2 regions of the Thermoanaerobacterium sp. CMT5567-10 genome follow, and region 2 is predicted to be linked to the other one. Evidence: riboswitches for the same ligand, from Rfam matches in the RefSeq annotation. Region 2 holds a riboswitch; the other holds the start of a gene.
What was found. Region 2 has a riboswitch for thiamine pyrophosphate ahead of Q2T46_RS15015 (sulfide-dependent adenosine diphosphate thiazole synthase). Riboswitches for the same ligand answer to the same signal wherever they lie in the genome.
Positions count from the first base shown of each region.

Region 1: linked by a shared signal. The riboswitch ahead of thiC (phosphomethylpyrimidine synthase ThiC) and the one ahead of Q2T46_RS15015 (sulfide-dependent adenosine diphosphate thiazole synthase) in region 2 are both predicted to bind thiamine pyrophosphate.

Region 1 is NZ_CP130558.2:555,549-561,327, reverse strand. Features, by position in the region: gene asrA (anaerobic sulfite reductase subunit AsrA) at 1-791, shown strand, start outside; gene asrB (anaerobic sulfite reductase subunit AsrB) at 784-1,572, shown strand; gene asrC (sulfite reductase subunit C) at 1,590-2,603, shown strand; gene Q2T46_RS02975 (nucleotidyltransferase family protein) at 2,722-3,099, shown strand; gene Q2T46_RS02970 (hypothetical protein) at 3,096-3,599, shown strand; TPP riboswitch at 3,713-3,812, shown strand; gene thiC (phosphomethylpyrimidine synthase ThiC) at 3,926-5,227, shown strand; gene Q2T46_RS02960 (ferritin family protein) at 5,335-5,640, shown strand.
Region 2 is NZ_CP130558.2:2,936,946-2,942,724, forward strand. Features, by position in the region: gene Q2T46_RS15000 (ABC transporter permease) at 1-682, shown strand, start outside; gene Q2T46_RS15005 (phosphoadenylyl-sulfate reductase) at 710-1,438, shown strand; gene Q2T46_RS15010 (DUF362 domain-containing protein) at 1,552-2,652, opposite strand; TPP riboswitch at 2,869-2,970, shown strand; gene Q2T46_RS15015 (sulfide-dependent adenosine diphosphate thiazole synthase) at 3,048-3,830, shown strand; tRNA gene Q2T46_RS15020 (tRNA-Leu) at 4,167-4,253, opposite strand; gene hflX (GTPase HflX) at 4,376-5,614, shown strand; gene Q2T46_RS15030 (DUF3189 family protein) at 5,604-5,779, opposite strand, start outside.

The DNA of each region.
Region 1 (5,779 bases), 640 kb from region 2:
TATTTGATAAAAAAATACTATTATTTGTAAGAGCTTGTGATATAAATGGCATAAAAAGACTTGATACGATTTTCCTTCAAAATGGTGGTACAGAAGATATTTATTACAAAAGACTCCGTGAAAAAGTAAAATTCGTTTTGATGGAATGTAAAGATGGCTGGGATACATGTTTCTGTGTTTCTATGAACTCCAATAAAACAGACGATTACAGTCTTGCAGTAAGGTTTAATGATGACAACATTATGATAGAAGTTAAAGATGACGAATTTTTAGATATATTTAAAGATAAGGAAGAAATAGATTTTAAGCCTGAATTCGTAAAATCAAATCCGAAGGTTGTCCATGTCCCAGAAATAGACAATACAGAACTACTCAAAAAAGTATATGATCTTGATATGTGGGAAAGCTTTAATTCCCGCTGTATAAGCTGCGGTGCTTGTACTGCTGCTTGCATAACATGTAGCTGTTTTAATACAGTAGATTTAATTTACAGTGAAAATGCAAATGTCGGCGAAAGAAGAAGAGTGCAGGCAAGCTGTATGCACAAGGATTTTACAGAGATGGCGGGTGGTCATGTATTTAGAAAAACTGCCGGTGAAAGGATGAGATTCCGTACACTTCATAAAGTATATGATTATAAAGCTCGCTTTAAAACGGAAAACATGTGTGTCGGTTGCGGTCGCTGTGATGAAAGATGTCCAGAGTTAATATCTTTTTCAACAACGATAAATCGCTTATACGATGAAGTTGAAAAGTTGAAGTCGGGTAAAGGAGGCAGCATAAATGAATAATATTTTCATGCCTAAGCCATATAAGATACTTGAAATAGTTCATGAGACGAATTTGGAATACACATTTAGAGTTGAAGTTGATGTAAAAGCAGAACATGGGCAGTTCTTTCAAATTTCCATTCCAAAGATAGGTGAAGCACCTATATCGATAAGCGCTATGGGTGACAATTGGATGGAATTTACTATAAGAAAAGTTGGAAAAGTAACAAATGAGATATTTAACTTATCTCCTGGCGATAAGATATTCATGAGAGGACCTTATGGTAATTCATTCCCAGTTGACAAATATAAAGGGAAAGATCTAGTCATTATAGCTGGTGGTACAGGTGTATCGCCTGTTAGAAGCTTACTTAAGTATTTTTATGATAATTCGGAAGAAATAAAATCACTATACTTTATAGCAGGTTTTAAAGATGAAAATAGCGTCTTGTTTAAAGAAGATTTAAATAATTTTAAGACAAAATTTAACACCATATATACTCTTGATAAGAAAAAAGTCGATGGATTTGAAGTTGGCTTGGTGACAGAGCATATAAGTAAAATACCATTTGATAGCTTTGATGATTACAATGTCATTGTCGTTGGTCCGCCAGTGATGATGCATTTTACAGCATTAGAATTATTGAAAAATGGGGTACCAGAAGATAAAATTTGGGTTTCCTTTGAGAGAAAGATGTCTTGCGGAGTTGGAAAATGCGGTCACTGCAAGATAAACGAGACGTATGTTTGCCTCGAAGGTCCTGTGTTTAATTACACAAAAGCAAAGGATTTACTTGATTAAATGTGGAGGTGTATGTAATGAACTATGATATAGATGTAAAAAAAGTCCGCAGAAATTGTTACAGGCAATCGAAAGTCCGCGGTGAATTCATGCTGCAGATGCGCGTTCCAGGCGGTGTAATGGATGCTAAATATCTGTCATATGTAGAGCATATTGCAAAAACATGGGGGAATGGACAATTTCATCTTGGCGTTAGACAAACTTTATCAATTCCTGGAATAAAGTACGAAAATATCGATGAAGTCAATAAGTATATAAAGACGTTCATTAAAGAGATAGAAGTAGAGCTTTGTGGTGTTGACATGGAAGTAGATGACAATGGATATCCAACGATAGGTTCTAGAAACATCATGGCTTGCATAGGAAATAAACACTGCATAAAGGCAAATATCGACACAACATCACTTGCAAGGAAAATTGAAAAAATCGTCTTTCCAAGTGATTATCATATAAAAGTCAGCATAGCCGGATGTCCTAATGACTGTGCAAAGGCTCATTTCAACGATTTTGGAATTATCGGCATCACTAAAACAGAATATGATTATGATCGCTGTATAGGATGCAAGAAATGTATCGAGGCTTGTAAACAACATGCTACAGGTGTTTTATACATGGTAAATGGAAAAATCGAGAAAGATTCATGCTGTTGTGTTGGTTGTGGTGAGTGTGCACTTGTATGTCCTACAGGCGCTTGGTCTAGAAATCCTAAGAAATTCTACAGAGTCCTCATTGGTGGTAGAACCGGAAAACAGACACCTCGGATGGGAAAGATTTTCTTGAATTGGGTAACAGAAGATGTAGTGCTGGGCATACTTAAAAATTGGCAAGATTTCTCTGCGGAAGTATTGAATCATAAACCAGTATATCTCCATGGAGGTCACTTGATAGACAGAGCTGGATACAATAAATTTAAAGAGCTTATATTAAAGGGTGTAGAATTAAACCCTGAAGCTATGGTTGCAGATAGAATATTTTGGGCAGAAACTGAATACAGGTCAAATATAAATGTTAAGCCTGTTTGTGAATGTTAAATTAAAAGTGAAGGAACCCCCTTCACTTTTTTGATGGTTTATTATATATTTTAAGTGAATTGATTATTTTGATGTAAAATGATAAAATTAAGCCGTATAAATTTTAGGTGGTGATATTGTGCCGCTTTCGGATCAAGAGAGAAAAAATATACGTGAAACATGGCGTATAAAAGTCAAGAAAGATAGAGAAATAGAAACGTATAGAAAAAAAGAAGCTTTTGATAGAGTATATAAAATTGCAAAGATATTAAAAGAAAAGTATTTTGTTGATAAGGTTATATTGTATGGTTCACTTGCAAGAGATGACCGTTTTTATAATCTATCTGATATTGATATTTTTATTGATGGATGGGATGATAGTAAATTTAACTATTGGACAATGTTGATTGATGTTGAAAATGTTGCAAAGCCTTATAAAATAAGCATAGTTACGCAAAAAGAAGCTTATAAATCTCTGCTAAATGAAATATTAAGAGAAGGGAAGATTATAGAGTGACGGATATTAATAAAATTAAAGTCACATTAGCAAGACTACAGTTAGAACTTGAGAATATACAGAAATTATATGATACTTTAAATGAGAGAGGCTTATTAGATAGTAAAAACAGAAGAGAGAAATTGGCTGATGATTTCATGCTAAGGGCTGTTGGCTCTATTTTTCATGATTTTTATACTTCCGTTGAGAATATGTTTAAAATTGTGGGTAGAAATATAGATAATTTGATCCCTTCAAGCTCTGAATGGCATCTAGAATTACTTGAACAAATGTCGACTCCTATAGAAGGAGAAAGGCCGGCTTTTATTAGTTCTAATTCAAAGTTTTTGCTTAATGAATTTAGGGGATTTTGTCATGTATTTCGTAATGTTTATGGATTTAACCTAGTATCAGAACGCATAGAAAGACTACTAGATATTTTCCCCCATACTGTTGATAATTTAAGAAGGGATGTAGTACAGTTTATAGAAGACATGCAATCTATCATGATAGAGGAGTGATTTGAGGCTTACAAGCTCTAATTGCTTTTACTTAAAATACTATGGATATAATTTTTTACCTTTACAAATTTACTGTTTTAAAGTATAATTAGATTAAATTTAATACTTGTGAAATTAGTTTGCGGGGGAACCATTTTGGTTGAGAAGGTAAAACCTGACCCTTAGAACCTGATGTAGTTAATACTACCGTAGGGAAGCAAATGTCTGTTATTATAAAGCTTTACCATGCGGTAAGGCTTTTTTATTATTATGACATTAAATACTACCTTCTTTCTCCCCTTCATTTTACAAGTATCAAAAAAATAATTTATGAAAGGATGACCATGATGAATTATACTACACAGTTAGACGCAGCAAAAAAAGGAATTATTACAGAAGAGATGAATGTTGTGGCAGCTAAAGAAGATATTGAAGTTGATTTATTGATGAGTAAGATAGCTTCTGGTGAAGTAGTTATACCTGCGAATAAAAACCATGAAGCACTTAGTCCAGAAGGTGTAGGGGCAGGCCTTAGAACAAAAATAAATGTAAACCTAGGTGTATCAAGGGACTGCAACAATGTAGATGCAGAATTAGAAAAGGCAAAAAAAGCAATAGAAATGAAAGCAGAGTCAATCATGGATTTAAGTTCATATGGTAAAACTTTTGAATTTAGAAACAGATTGATAGGTATTTCTACAGCCATGATAGGTACTGTTCCAGTATATGATGCTGTAGGATATTACGACAAAGATTTAAAAGACATAACTCCTTCAGAATTTATAAAAATCGTTGAAAGGCATGCACAAGATGGCGTTGATTTTATGACCATCCATGCAGGCATAAATAGAGAGACAGCGGAAATTTTTAAAAGAAATGAAAGACTTCTTAATATCGTTTCACGCGGAGGCTCTTTGTTATATACGTGGATGGAATTAAATGATAATGAAAATCCTTTTTATGAGTATTTTGATGATATTCTTGACATATGTGCTGAGTACGATGTAACCATAAGCCTTGGCGATGCATTAAGGCCAGGTTGTATAAGTGATTCGACAGATGCATGCCAAATAAAAGAGCTTATAACCCTGGGCGAACTTGCAAAAAGAGCTTATGAAAAGAATGTTCAAGTGATAATTGAGGGACCTGGTCATATGAGGCTAAATGAAATCGAAGCAAATGTTTTGCTGGAGAAAAAGCTATGTCATGGTGCGCCGTTTTATGTATTGGGACCAATCGTAACAGATATTGCCCCTGGATATGATCACATTACAAGTGCAATTGGCGGTGCCATTGCTGCAGCAAGTGGGGCGGATTTCCTGTGTTATGTTACACCTGCGGAACATCTGAGGCTTCCAACGATTGAAGATATGAAGGAAGGCATCATTGCTTCTAAAATAGCTGCCCATGCAGCAGATCTGGCAAAAGGTATACGCAATGCAGAAAAATGGGATAATGATATGGCTTATGCAAGAAAAAAGCTTGATTGGGATGAAATGTTTAGATTAGCAATAGATCCTGAAAAAGCACAGAGGTATAGAAGTGAATCTCTACCACATGACAGTGAAACATGTACAATGTGCGGAAATATGTGCGCTGTAAGAAACATGAATAGAGTTATTAAAGGAGAAGATGTAAGCTTGTTATAGATTCAACTAGAAAAGGCTCTTGAGTAAAATTGATAAAATTAGGTAAATTGCTATTCTTATGATATAATGGATGTGTAATCGAATATAATATAAAAGGGGGCTACAATATGCCTGGTTTTGGTACTCCATTTGCTGGGCTTGCAAATAAAAACAAGATTACACATGAGGAGCTTATAAGAGCTATACGATTTATGGTGGCGGCAGAGTATGAGGCTATACAGTTATACATGCAGCTAGCAGAGTCAACAGATAACAAATTAGCAAAAGACGTTTTAGTAGATATAGCAAACGAAGAAAGAGTGCATGCTGGAGAATTTTTGAGGCTTTTGAAGGAATTATCTCCAGACGAAGAAAAGCTGTATGAAGAAGGAGCAAAGGAAGTAGAAGAAATGATTGAAAAAAACAACAAATAGACTTTTATACATACTTTTTCAAGGCACAAGTGAAAACTATCTTGTGCCTTATTTTTTAGCACTCATTCATGTTTTATTTTTCTAGAAAAAAATTTTTAAAAACAAGAAGGATTTTTGAAATTTGCGTAGAATATATTAT
Region 2 (5,779 bases):
ATATGCATGGGAGCCATATGTGATGCCTTCTCCAATTTCTGTTTTTGTTTCAATAATTAGCTTATTAAAGAGCAAAATATTGTTAAACGCAATTTTAGCCAGCATGAAAAGACTTATCATAGGATATTTAATTTCGGTTTTAATAGGTTCTATCATAGGGTTGCTGATGATTCGCTTTAAATATATAGAAGAAAATTTCAGTTCGTTGATATTGGGTTTGCAAACTTTACCTAATCTTGCATGGATACCATTCGCAATCCTTTGGTTTGGTCACAGTGAAAGTTCAATTATTTTTGTAATTGCTATTGGTTCTATATTTTCCATTAGCCTTGCTGTAGATTCAGGCATTAAAAATATAAATCCGATTTATTTAAAAGCAGCTAAGACAATGGGGGCTAAAGGATATAAATTATATTCAAATGTGATCATTCCTGCCGCACTTCCAAGTATAGTGTCAGGGCTTAAGGAAGGATGGGCATTTGCCTGGAGAGGTTTGATTTCTGGTGAGATGTTGGTATCTGCAACAGGTCTTGGACAGATTCTTTCAAAAGGAAAAGATGCATCTAATATAAGCCAGGTTGTTGCTGTAATGCTGATAATTTTAAGTTTAGGCTTAATCATAGATAAATTTGTATTTGGAAGAATAGAAAGATCAATAAGGTGTAGATGGGGTTTGATGTAAAATTTTTATATTATGAGGTGAGATATAATGAGCATAGATAAATTGAATCTTGAATTATTAAATAATGAATATAAAAATAAAAGCCCATTTGAGATTATAAAGTATGTTTATGATAAAATTGGTGCATCTCGTGTCGCATTAGCTTCAAGTCTTTCAATAGAAGATCAGGTTTTAACACATATACTATTGAAAATTGATAATAAAGCAAGGATATTTTTTATCGATACTGGAAGACACTTTCAATCAACTTATGATCTGATGGAACGAACAATGAGAAGATATCATTTTAATTACGAAGTGTATACTCCTGAAAATTATGACTTAGAACCACTGATTAGAGAATATGGTCCGAATCTTTTTTACAAAAACGTTGATCTTAGGAAAAAATGTTGTGAAATTAGAAAAGTAAAACCCCTAAAAAGAGTTCTTTCTACGGTTGATGGATGGATATGTGGCTTAAGGAGACAGCAATCTGTAACTCGTGAGAATGTAAATATATTTGAGTGGGATTATAATCATTCTATATATAAGATAAATCCCATTGCATTTTGGACAGAAAATATGGTTTGGGATTATATAAAAAAAGAAAATATCCCTTACAACAGCCTTTATGATAAAGGCTTCAGAAGCATTGGATGTCAGCCTTGTACAAGGGCTGTAAAGCCTGGAGAAGATGTTAGAAGCGGAAGATGGTGGTGGGAAGATCCAGATAAAAAAGAATGTGGACTTCACATTCAAAAGCATAATGCTGAGTAATCAGATTAACTAACTGTAGGAATAATTTTGCAAATCCGATTAAGCAGCTAATTTATTAATTATTGTGCTTTTAAACGATTGATATTTTTCTAGCATAGTTTATCAATATTTTTTCATCGTTTTAGCTGCTGCATAAGAAAATTTAATATATCTTTAGCTTTTGGTGGACAGCCATTAACGGAATGTGTAAAATTTCTGGTACACATTCCGATCCCTATTCCATCAATTTCTTTTTCTTTAAATCCTTGACCAATGTATATCCTTTTTTCGAGATATTTTAAAAGTCCTTGTTCATCAAGACGACCTAATGCATGAATTAAACTGCCATAACATGCTGAACAAGAATTATTTTCTACAACCCATTTTGATAAATGTTGAACTTTTCTACCTGGATTTGTAAAATGCGTTTGTGCAATATCATCACTATTTAATTCTATTATATTTGCTTTTTGCAGAACTGCACTTCCTACACCTATACTTTCTGCAATTTTTATGTATTCTATATCGTATGGATTATAACCCATTAATTCAGCAGCATAAGAATCGATTAAAACTGGATCTTTACCGGCTATAATGCGGTTCATCTCCACCGGATTACCACCTTCTTCGAAATCAAGGTCACCTATTAATCCATCGACAATGTGTAGAGAAGGTTTTAAAATTTTATTTAGATAAGCTATTGGCTTATGAAGACCAAGCGAATGAAATCTTCTTTTCTCTTTATCTGGAATGCAGCCTTTCATATTTTTTAATGCACATGTAATTCTAGTTTGGCAGTGACCTTTCAATACTGGCAAATTTATAAGATAATTTAAAGACATTGGCTTGTCACAAATACTTACCGAAAAATCATCTACATTATATATGTGAAAAGAATCTTCTTTATTATCAAAAAGAGAAACATTATACTTTTTTGATATTTTATCGTATCCACATACTTTAAAAGCTTTCTTAGTGCTTTCTCCAATCCATGAGCTTTCTAAAATAACAATATTGTTAAAACCAAAATCTTTAAGATATTCAATGATTCCGCATATCATATCAGTGGACGTGGTTGCACCAGATTCAGGAACTTTTGCTACTACTAGATTTGGTTTTAGCCCAATTAACATATCTTTATTAAGTTCATTTTCAATTTTGATTGTTTTTAAAAGATTTTTCACAGTTTCCTTACCATTGCTTCCGTAGATTACATATATATCATTTTTATTCATATACATCACCTTTATTAATTATATCATAAGATAAATTATTGTTTACGAATAATTAGAAAATTGTATAGTTAAATACTAATTGATACTTAATTGAAAAAGTAATTTCTAACCCCATTTCGTTGAACAGTAGAAATGTTTGCTTTTTTAAAATAATTGTTGAATTTTTTTGAATTTGTAGTATAATTGGTTTATACAAATTATTGAAAACTAATTATATTCAAGTGCTAGGGAGCCAAAAAGTGGCTGAGAGGGGATCTGTTCCCGACCTTTTGAACCTGTCAGGGTAATGCCTGCGTAGGGAAGCACGGAAGAAGAAATTTGTGCCTACCTATTTGGGTAGGCATTTTTAATTTAAAAATTAAAAAAAGTTGATTATAAAGGAGATGGTTTTTACGATGAAAAATATTAAAAATCCTATTTCAGATGAAAAAATAAGCAGATTGATTCTCAAAAGTTATTTTGAGGATCTTTACAATGCTGTTTCATCAGATGTAATTATTACAGGTGCTGGGCCATCAGGTCTTTATTGTGCTATTTTGCTTGCAAAAAATGGTTTTAAGGTAACTGTTCTTGATAAAAAACTTTCACCTGGTGGAGGAATATGGGGAGGTGCAATGAGTTTTAATAGAGTTGTTTTGCAAAAAGACGTAAAAGACATTTTGAAAGAGCTAAATATACCATATAATGAAGAAGAAAATGCCTTAATAGTATCTTCGATAAGTTTTGCCAGTAATCTAATTGCAAAGGCAACTTCCTTTAGTAATATTAAATTTTTCAATTTGATTTCAGTTGTAGACTTATATTATATTGACGAAAAAATTTCTGGAGTAGTTGTTAACAATTCTACGATAGAGCTTCAAAAACTTTTTGTAGATCCTATGGTGCTTGTTTCAAAAGCAGTTTTAGATGCTACAGGGCATGATGCAGTTCTTGTAAGCTTTTATAACAAAAGAAGAAAAGTTGATATGATAAAAGAGTTTTTTATGAATGCTGAGCGAGGAGAAGAAGAGGTAATTAACAATACAAAGATGATAGCACCAGGATTATTTGTAGCAGGAATGGCTGCGAATAACGTATATGGCGGACATAGAATGGGTCCTATTTTTGGAGGAATGCTTTTATCTGGTAAGAAAGCTGCAAACCTGATTGCTGATTATTTAAATACTTATAAGAAATAAGAGGTTTTGAAAATGAGGTTACTCTAAATGTGCTGATTTTGAAAAGGCTTTATAAGTTATCATTTCTTTAGATATTGATATGAATCTCCATATTATGCTATAGCATAATAATCTTTGAGGAATTTAGTTATAAGGATCCAATATGAGGAAAAAATGAAGGCATGTCATTATTTTCTCATAAAGCCAAATAACTAGAAGAAAAGTTGTTTTACATAATGTATCTGATAACTATTTACTAGGTCAAAAAATAAAACATTGCTTGGAAAAGCACTTACATACAGACAACAGCAATAAAAAAATCGATTTTCATAAATCGGCTACGATAGGCTTTAATATTGGTGCCGAAGGTGGGACTCGAACCCACACGGTATTGCTACCACTGGATTTTGAGTCCAGCGCGTCTGCCAGTTTCACCACTTCGGCACGTCACATTAGATATATTATCATATTAAAAATAAAATTTCAATACCTAATTTGGAAATCTTGATTATTATGTTAATACGGGATAATATATATGTATCTAATATATGTGTGGAGTGAAATATATGGATAATAAAATAGACGATAGTAGAGAAAAGGCAGTATTAGTAGGAGTAATTATAAATGATGATGATAATGAAAGCATGGATGAATTAAAAGAGCTGGCAGAGACAGCCGGTGCAGAAGTTGTAGGTGTAATGACACAATCAAGAACAAACATAGATAGGACAAGTTATATAGGTAAAGGCAAGCTTATGGAATTAAAAGAATTTGTAGACAACATGGATATCGATTTAGTCATTGCTAATGATGAGTTATCAGGAAGTCAGATTAAAAATATAGAAGAAGCCATTGATAGGAAAGTCATTGATAGGACAAGTCTTATTTTGGATATTTTTGCGAAAAGAGCAAAATCAGCAGAAGGTATGCTTCAAGTTGAACTTGCCCAGTTAAAGTACAGACTGCCTAGGCTTCAAGGTCTAGGAAATGATTTATCTAGATTAGGTGGCGGTATAGGCACAAGGGGACCTGGTGAGACAAAACTCGAAACGGATAGGCGGTACATTAGAGAACGAATAAAGGCAATTGAAGGGAAATTGGAAGATCTGAAAAGACATAGGGAACTACTGAGGGGTAGAAGAAGAAAAAATAAAATCCCTGTTGTAGCAATTGTTGGATATACAAATGCCGGGAAATCTACGTTAATGAATGCATTGACAGATTCTTCTGTATATGTTGAGGATAAGCTTTTTGCTACTCTTGATCCAACAGCAAGAAAACTTGAGTTACCATCAGGCAGGGACGTCATTTTGATAGACACTGTAGGATTTATAAGAAAGCTGCCACATGATTTAGTGGAAGCATTTAAATCAACGTTAGAGGAATCAAAATACGCTGATGTTTTGCTTCATGTGATAGACATAACGTCAAAAGATATAAAACATAAAATTGAAGTTGTAGAAAATGTTTTAAGAGATCTTGAAGCGATTGATAAGCCTATCATAAATGTATACAATAAGTCTGATTTGTTGGAGCAAATGCCTGTTAATAAAGATAATGAAATTTACATTTCAGCAAAAGAAATGATTGGCATTGATGAATTGTTAAAAGCTATTGATAATGTTGCGTATAAAGATTTATTCGTATTAGATTTCTATTTTCCATATAACAAAAACAGAGAATATTTGTTTTTAAAAAGAAATTCAAAAATTTTAAAAGAAGAATACGATGAAAAAGGTATAAAAATAAAAGCACAAGTAGGTGCAGCAGAAAAAAATATATTAAGAGATTTTATTATCTCTTAATAGCATTGTATTCAGCACTTTCTTGTGCTTTTACATTCTTTACAATTTGAACAATGTTTTTATAAGCTTTTATGACACCGTATGTTACCAACGGCCTTCCTATAATAGGGCTTTTCAATGCAATAGATGTAAATCCTCCTATTTTCATGATCCAATTAGTAGCTG